DNA from 2 places in the Paenibacillus sp. FSL L8-0638 genome. Region 2 is predicted to be linked to the other one. Evidence: riboswitches for the same ligand, from Rfam matches in the RefSeq annotation. Region 2 holds a riboswitch; the other holds the start of a gene.

Region 1 (4,375 bases), 1.5 Mb from region 2:
GCCGACAGCCCGGCGCCGCGCTCGCCGGGCATGAAGTACACACACTACGCGCCGCGAGGCCGCTTGAGCGTGGTACAAGGCCCGTCGTCCGTTGAGGTGACGGGCTGGATTCGCGCTGCGCTGGCGGAGGCTTCCGCCCGCGGGGAGCGCACGGCAGTGCTCGCGTTCGACGAGCATACCGCCGACTACGCCGGAGAACGCGTCTACACGCTAGGCAAGCTGGACGCGCTCCATGAGGCAGCGCAACGCCTGTACGGCGTGCTGCGCTGCTGCGACGAGGATGGCGTCACCTACATTTTGGCGGAATCCTGTCCGCCGAAAGGATTGGGCGACGCCGTTATGAACCGCCTGCTTAAAGCGGCAGGTCACCGAATCGTCCGCCTGTAGCTTCTGTCGAATCAGAGCCTCTTATATTAAATTTTCCTCCCTCCTCGTCTCGGTATTGGGTACTTTCAGTGCATGCTTGTACTGATTTGCCCCTTGTCCGCATAACGTGTACAAGAACAGACGGATAATGGAGGGATGGAGTATGCTGGCAGCCTCTGCCCATGCCGGGCAGGTTGTAACGATTCTGATCATGGCGGTAGCGCTAGGAATGGATGCGTTATCGCTGGGCGTAGGGATCGGCATGAAGGGGATACGCCTGCGAGACGTGCTGCGCATCAGCACTGTTATTGGCTTTTTTCACATTCTGATGCCATTGCTGGGAATTTTCACAGGCCATTATATGAGTTCTTTATTAGGTCATGTGACGACCTACTTCGCAGGGGGGCTACTCATCCTTTTAGGCGGGCATATGGTGTATAATTCCTTCAAAGGGGACGGCGTACAGGTATTGGATCATCGTTCGCCTTTAGGTCTTTTGCTGTTTGCGCTTGGGGTGAGCGTGGATTCATTTTCTGTAGGAGTGTCACTGGGGATGTTCCAGAGTGATCTGGTGCTGTCTGTTCTGGCATTTGGTTTTTGCGGGGGAGCAATGGCGATGTTGGGCCTGCTACTGGGTCGCAAGGTCAGCCGCAATCTAGGAGATTACGGGGAAACAGTGGGCGGTGCCATTTTGCTGGCATTCGGCTTTATGTTTATGTTTTGATTTTAGCTCAGACAGTGTAAAATAAGTGCAGGGTTAAAGTAAGGGATTAGGATTATAGTAATCCTCTGTTTATATATTTTTTAACATACGGGGGGTGAAAACGTTGAAGAATATCTTATTTGTATGCACAGGGAATACCTGTCGTAGTCCAATGGCTGAAGGGATGCTGCGTAAGTTGGCTGCTGAGCATGGACTAGAACTGGAAGTGCGTTCTGCGGGAGTGGCAGCGATGGAAGGCACGCCGATATCCCGACATGCAGAGGCGGTTCTACGTGATCACGATATATCCGATCAGATCACTTCAACCCCTTTGAGCGACGGGCTTGCCGGGTGGGCACATCTGATCTTAACCTTGACGCAAGGACATAAACAGCACGTAATTCAGCGCTTTCCCCAAACGGCGGGCAAAGTATTTACGCTTAAGGAATATGTGGAGAACCGGGATGCGGTGTTGAATGATGTACAGGAGTTGGATGGTTTATATGCTTCACAGCAGTTGATGGCTTCACTCGGACAAGAGCTATCGGCGCAGGAGCGTGAACGAATGATTGAATTACACCAACGGATTCCGGGCTTTGATATTTCAGATCCGTTTGGCGGTTCGCGAGAAGACTACGATGTCACAGCTGCGGAAATCCGCACGGCGCTGCATAAGCTGCTGGACAAGCTAAAGGCCTCTTCCGAATAAAATCGCTCTTACTCATCTATTTTGTACGGAATCTGTTGATTTTCGACGGTTAATCCGTTAAGATAAGGTGGAAAAATGAGAATCCGATGTAACTGGCGACAAAAGTGGGATTAACCACGATGGAGCATCGGATATACGGCCGGTCGCCTGGGCAAAAGAGCAATTCCACATAGGTGTGGACTGCTCTTTTTTCATATACAAGTTATGCCAGATGTTTAGCTGAGAGTTGATTCCTTCAAAGGTTCTTCCATTTTTTCTGCTCGAAATCTGAAACATCGGCTATAATATAGTGAGATTGTGATCAGGAGAGAGTGTGTTGAACTTGGGGCATGAGACCGTGCCTAGTCTCTGAGAGGCTGTTCAACCAAAGGAGGTTCCAATGGTGGGACAATTGGATCATGAGATTTCGCTGGAAGCACAGACCACTTCTGTTGTGCGGGAAATCGCAGAAGCAGCCAGTCTCAGGGCTGGTCGCCTGCTGGTTATTGGCGTTAGCACAAGTGAAGTGGCTGGAAGTCGAATTGGCACGGCGGGAGCGCTCGATGTGGCTCAACAACTGTTGTCTGGAGTAGAGTCCGTTCGCAGGCAGTATGGCTTTGATGTAGCGTTTCAATGCTGTGAGCATTTGAACCGAGCGCTGGTCGTTGAACGGGCTGTGCTGGAGCGGCTGAGACTGATGGAGGTTGCGGCTGTTCCTGTTCGTACAGCAGGAGGCTCTATGGCTACCGTCGCCTATCGTTCTATGAGCGACGCGTGTTTGGCGGCGAACGTGCAGGCTCATGCCGGGATAGACATCGGCGAAACGCTGATTGGCATGCATCTGCGACCGATTGCTGTTCCGTTTCGCCCAAGCCTTCGCTGGATTGGCGAAGCACGTGTGACAGCGGCGTTCACCCGTCCTCCACTTATTGGCGGACAACGGGCGGTGTACAGTCTGGAGCAAGAAGTCGGCGGAAACTGCGATTAGCATTTGGCATGGCGGCATGTTTGTACTAATCGTTTTTGCAATGATGATGAGGTACCCAACAGAGGAGCAGGCGTTAGCTTGTATACCCAACAATTGACTATGGAGAGGGAGTAATCAATCATGATGGAACACCTGCGTAAAAGTGACCCAGCAGTGATGGAAGCAATGGGACTTGAACTGAAACGACAACGCCACAATATCGAGCTAATCGCATCCGAGAACATTGTCAGTGAAGCAGTAATGGAAGCCATGGGCTCCGTGCTGACGAATAAATATGCTGAAGGTTACCCAAACAAACGCTACTATGGTGGCTGTGAGCATGTAGATATCGTTGAAGACATCGCACGTGACCGCGCAAAAGAACTGTTCGGCGCTGAGCATGCTAACGTGCAGCCTCACTCTGGAGCACAAGCCAACATGGCAGTGTATCTGGCAGCTCTCAAACCTGGAGATACTGTACTGGGTATGAATCTGGCGCATGGTGGCCATTTAACACACGGAAGTCCGGTTAACGCTTCCGGCTTGTTGTATAACTTTGCTGCCTATGGTGTCCGCGAAGACAACTTCCGCATCGACTACGATGAAGTGCGCAAGGCAGCCTTCAAGCACCGCCCTCGTCTGATTGTAGCTGGCGCGAGTGCATATCCGCGTACTATTGATTTTGAAGCTTTTGCTTCCATTGCCAATGATGTAGGTGCTTTGTTCATGGTGGATATGGCACATATCGCAGGTCTTGTGGCAGCGGGAATTCACCCAAGTCCAGTTCCGCATGCCCAATTTGTAACAACAACGACACACAAAACGCTGCGTGGTCCGCGTGGGGGTCTGATTCTGACTCGCAAAGCATGGGCGCAAGCGATTGATAAAGCTATTTTCCCTGGTACTCAAGGGGGGCCACTGATGCATGTGATCGCGTCCAAAGCGGTTGCTTTGGGTGAAGCGCTCCAGCCATCGTTCAAAACCTATGCGCAAAATGTAGTCCGCAACGCACAGGTGCTGGCTGAAACACTGCTGGCTGAGGGGATTAACATTGTATCCGGTGGTACGGATAACCATCTGATGCTATTGGATACGCGCAATTTGAATATCACAGGTAAAGAAGCGGAGCATGTATTGGATTCCGTGGGCATCACGGTCAATAAAAATGCGATTCCTTTTGACCCGACCAGTCCATTCGTAACCAGCGGGATTCGTATTGGTACACCTGCTGCAACATCTCGTGGTATGGATGAAGAGGCTATGGTCAAAATTGGTAAAATCATTGCCGAAACCCTTAAAAACCCGAAAGATGATACTGTATTGTCCAAAGCAAGCCAAGCGGTTGGCGAGTTGACAGACAAGTTCCCGATCTATCCAGGAACTCAATACTAATTCATCGACATTCATAATCTTTATGTTATAGGCTGTTTTCCTTCCGTAAGCCGGAGGAGAACAGCCTTTTTTTGCTTCTGAACGACTCGAAACTTACATTTTTGGGTAATAAGCGATTACAGTAAGGGTTTATGCGCGCGCTTCCTTCATATCTACGACAAAGGAGTGATTACATTGAGTCAAAGAAAATCCGCGCAATTATTGCAGCAGCTCGTATTTGTGGGACCGATGGCGTTGTTTTTCGTCTTGATTATGGTCA
Region 2 (4,375 bases):
TGTATACAAGGGAAAAATGATCTTGGAGAATATCCCCTATCCATAGACGATGAAAGTATAGAAAAGTTTTCCATAATGTATGAATTTCAATAAAATAGCCTCCAAACCCACGATTAGAGATGGGTTTGGAGACTATTTCTTTTGCGAGTAAGCATAATATGTTGGTTCGAACAGGTTAAACACGACTATGATCAGACTAATTTGCTATTCGACTGCGCACCATCAATAAGGTTTGTTCTTTGATCTGTCCGATTTCACGAAGAAGTGTGGCTGTTTTGGCCTCGTAGGATTGTTTGACATCCAAGTCTTTTAGTGAGGCAAGGTTAATGTCAACAGTAAGCAGGGCAGATTGAGCAGCGGCTTCGAACAGGATCGCGCCGATGCCAAGATCCGAAATCACATTTTTATTGGACACTTCCACAATGTTATAGGCTTGCGACAATCCGTCTCGGCATACTTCCAGCAGGCGCATGGGTACCTCAATGGCAGCGATCACCGCAGTCTGTAAGGAATGGGTACGATAGCGCTTTTCTTCGTCTGTTTCCTTGGGCAAACGCAGCGCGGTCATGTACTGTTCAAAGGATTGGATGTCTGCGACCATTAATTCCTCACAATGTGTAGACAATCTTTCCATGCTGCTAATGACGTCCGTGATTTGTTCATGGATGTGCGCGTATTTTTCTCCTTGTGAAAGGTTGGCGGTCATAGAGGTCATAGCCGCGCCTAGTGCCGCAGCCAGTGCGGATACACTTCCTCCGCCAGGGGTAGGCGCTGCACTTGCAGCTTCTTTCAGAAAATGTCCGATGGAATGATTCCACGACAGTTCACTCATGAGTAAACCACCTCTCTGGAGTAGTGTTGCAGATGTATCGCTTTGAGCAGATTTTTGTACAAAATCGCAGTCGTTAAGGTGCCAACACCGCCGGGAACCGGAGAAATAGCATGTACTTTTTCCCCCACGTCTAAAGCGGCATCTCCCACTATTTTTCCCTCTAGCGTCTCATTAATTCCCGCATCTACCAAAATCAGACCGGGATGGACCATTTCCTGTGTAATCACATCAGGGCATCCGACTGCGACGAAAGCAATGTCTGCATGGCTCAGATGCTCTGCAATATCACGCGTACCTGCATGACAGGCGGTAACGGTGGCATTTTCTCTTTGCAACATGTGGAAAAGGGGAAGTCCCACTGTCTGTCCGATGCCCACGAGCGTGACATTTTTGCCTGCCAATGTGTGACCGTAATGCTTGAGCAGCTCGATACAGGCTTGAGGTGTTGCGGGATATAGTCCGGCGTCACCTGTTACGGTAGCCAGTTTGTTATCGGGTGTAATCCCATCAATATCCTTGTAGGGGGCAATGGATTGTTTAATAACGGAGGCGGAAAGATGTTGGGGAAGCGGCAGTTCCAGCATAATGCCATGTACATGGGATGCATCGTTCAGACTGCCGATCAGGTGCAGTAGCTCGGTTTCGCTAACATGACGATCAAACGTATGGAGATGAAATGAGATGCCCAGCTTCTCCGCTATTTTTTGCTTGGTCCGTGCATAGTATGCAGATGCCGGATCACCTTCTACCAATAGGGTTGCCAGATGGGGACGGTGTCCTTGGTGCTTCATTTCTTCTACCTGTGAACGGATCGTTGCATATACTTGCTCAGCTGCTTCTTTGGATTTCATGATAATAGCCATAGTCCGAGCCTCCTCTGAATTTATCGCATAATGGAATCAACAGGGTGTCATGGTCTTGTAAAACGAAAAAAAGTATTTGCACAAGGTCGTCAAGACAGACGAATCCTCTGCAAATACTTCTCCCAGGCGAACGGTACGCTTTTTTTGTATGCTCCCTCGTGGTTCATTCCACTGACTTCGCCAGTCACATACAGCGTTATTATACCTTATATTTTAACAAACAATCATCAGAAAAGAAACCCGCGAACATTTGGAAAACGGGTTATGTTACTTGTCTATATGACAAATGTCATATACACGAACTGACGTTTATGACTACAGCGCCTAGAGCGTTCTCCTTATACTGAGATTAGATCAACATGTACGCCTAACAGGATCAAGGTATAGGCGTCATTTTAAAGGAGGATCATAATGAGTATGACACAACTCCCATTAGCCCAATTGAAAAAAAATATGGCTCCCTACGAGAAAATAAACACGAAATCCAGCGTTCTGCAACTTATCAATACCTTGGGTCCACTGATCCTATTGTGGTATGCTGCTTATCTTAGCCTGTCGGTCTCGTACTGGCTGACGCTTCCCATTGCCATTGTTGCATCGGGGTTTGTGGTACGGACGTTTATTATTTTTCATGATTGTGGTCATCAATCCTTCTTCAAAAGCCGCAAGCTGAACGACATTGTGGGAACGATTACAGGTATTATTACGCTCTGCCCTTATCACCAATGGAAAAATAGTCACGCGATCCACCATGCAACCAGCAGTAATCTGGATAAAAGAGGCACAGGTGACATGTGGGTGCTTACGGTAGAAGAGTACACAGAGGCTTCCACATGGACACGGTTGGCCTATCGCATATACCGAAATCCTTGGGTTATGTTCGGACTAGGTCCGATCTATACTTTTTTGATTTCCTATCGCTTTAATATCAAGACAGCCAAACGCAAGGAAAAAATGAACACTCATGTGACGAATATATCCATCGTTGCATTGTATGCACTGTTGTGCTGGGCTATTGGATGGCAGGCCTTCCTTCTCGTACAGGCACCTATCTTTTTTGTATCCGGTATGTTGGGAATCTGGCTATTCTATGTACAACACCAATTTGAGGATTCGTATTTTGAGCACGATGAAGAGTGGAGTTATATTAATGCAGCCGTAGAAGGCAGTTCTTACTACAAGCTTCCTAAAGTATTGCAATGGATTACGGGCAATATCGGATTTCATCACGTTCATCACCTGAGTCCCAAAGTTCCAAATTATAATTTGGAAAAAGCACATGAAGCGACACCGTTACTTCAAAAGGCGACCACGATCACAGTGAGTAGCAGTCTGCAATCGTTGAAGTTCCGACTTTGGGATGAAAATACGAAAACCTTTTTGACCTTTAAACAAGTGAAGCCGCTCCTCAGCAAACGTGTTGCAGTTACGAAACCCATGCCTACACCTGTTGTAGGCACAGAAAGAAAATAACGTTGAACAAAACCTGGTATGATAAGATAAGGAATATAAGTCATGTGAAGTAGAAGAGGGTGGGCAGGATGCAAAAATGGTATCAGATTTTCCAAAGAAATACAGGGCTTAGCCCTTATGTTTGGGTCGTCTTTTATATCCTGCCCTTTTACTACTTTAGCTCTTCATCTACAGGTCATATTATTTTGGGTACTGCTATTATTTTGGTATTCTTTGCATGTTATGTACTGGCTTTTGTCTCAAAAGGCTGGCTCATATACTTTTGGACCAGTGTACAGATTGCCATATCGATTACCATGACACTGCTGTTTAGCTATATGTATTTTTCGATATTTATCGCCTATCTGATCGGTAATATTAAAAGTAAGGCTGCATTTACGACGCTGTATATCATTTTAATGGTTATTACGATTGGATTGATCAATTATGGTTTTGTTTCTCAGAATCCCGTTTTTATTAAACAGATTCCTTTTATCCTGCTCAATCTAATCGGTGTGATCCTCCTTCCGATTACGAATTTTAATCGCAACAAAAGCGATCGGCTCCAAGTCCAATTAGAGGATGCCAATAAGAAAATATCGGAATTGATTAAGCTGGAGGAACGGCAAAGAATTGCGCGTGACCTGCACGATACCTTAGGTCAGAAGTTGTCACTCATTGGGCTGAAGAGCGATTTGGCGGGCAAACTGATGGATCAGTACCCGGAGCGGGCGCATGTCGAAATTAACGATGTTCGTCTCACGGCAAGAAGCGCGTTAAAAGAGGTACGGGAAATGGTTACTCAAATGCGCGGTATGCGACTAGAGGATGAACTGCTACGTATTCGGCAGATTTTAAAGGCTGCTCACATTGAATTGACTCTAGAGGGCGACCCGAAGCTGGAGCATACATCATTAATGAATGAAAATGTTCTGAGTATGTGTATGAAGGAAGCGGTGACTAATGTGGTTAAGCACAGTGGAGCTACCGCTTGCTCCATCACGATTGAGCCGTCTCGTAAGGAATTAACTCTTCGGATTCAGGATAATGGAGTCGGTATTACGAGAGAAAATGGAACCCTTCGTGGAAACGGCCTGCAAGGTATGAAGGAAAGGCTCGAATTCGTGAACGGATGTATGGAGCTGCGTTCAGATCAGGGAACGACCTTGGTCATTAAAGTGCCCAATATCACTGAAAAGCCGAATGAGGAGGTGGGGCCATGATTCGA

The links. A riboswitch is a leader RNA that binds a small molecule or an ion and turns the genes downstream of it on or off. The one in region 2 is predicted to bind ZMP and ZTP.
Region 1: another riboswitch for ZMP and ZTP. It lies ahead of MKY35_RS24020 (TIGR01440 family protein); the one in region 2 lies ahead of MKY35_RS04480 (bifunctional 5,10-methylenetetrahydrofolate dehydrogenase/5,10-methenyltetrahydrofolate cyclohydrolase).

The regions. Positions count from the first base shown of each region.
Region 1 covers NZ_CP151960.1:5,397,799-5,402,173, reverse strand. The annotation lists gene MKY35_RS24035 (L-threonylcarbamoyladenylate synthase) at 1-387, shown strand, start outside; gene MKY35_RS24030 (manganese efflux pump) at 530-1,090, shown strand; gene MKY35_RS24025 (low molecular weight protein arginine phosphatase) at 1,194-1,778, shown strand; ZMP/ZTP riboswitch at 1,857-1,938, shown strand; gene MKY35_RS24020 (TIGR01440 family protein) at 2,158-2,745, shown strand; gene glyA (serine hydroxymethyltransferase) at 2,866-4,116, shown strand; gene MKY35_RS24010 (sugar ABC transporter permease) at 4,291-4,375, shown strand, end outside.
Region 2 covers NZ_CP151960.1:993,880-998,254, forward strand. The annotation lists gene MKY35_RS04475 (cyclodeaminase/cyclohydrolase family protein) at 197-832, opposite strand; gene MKY35_RS04480 (bifunctional 5,10-methylenetetrahydrofolate dehydrogenase/5,10-methenyltetrahydrofolate cyclohydrolase) at 829-1,695, opposite strand; ZMP/ZTP riboswitch at 1,809-1,893, opposite strand; gene MKY35_RS04485 (fatty acid desaturase) at 2,107-3,168, shown strand; gene MKY35_RS04490 (sensor histidine kinase) at 3,237-4,370, shown strand; gene MKY35_RS04495 (response regulator transcription factor) at 4,367-4,375, shown strand, end outside.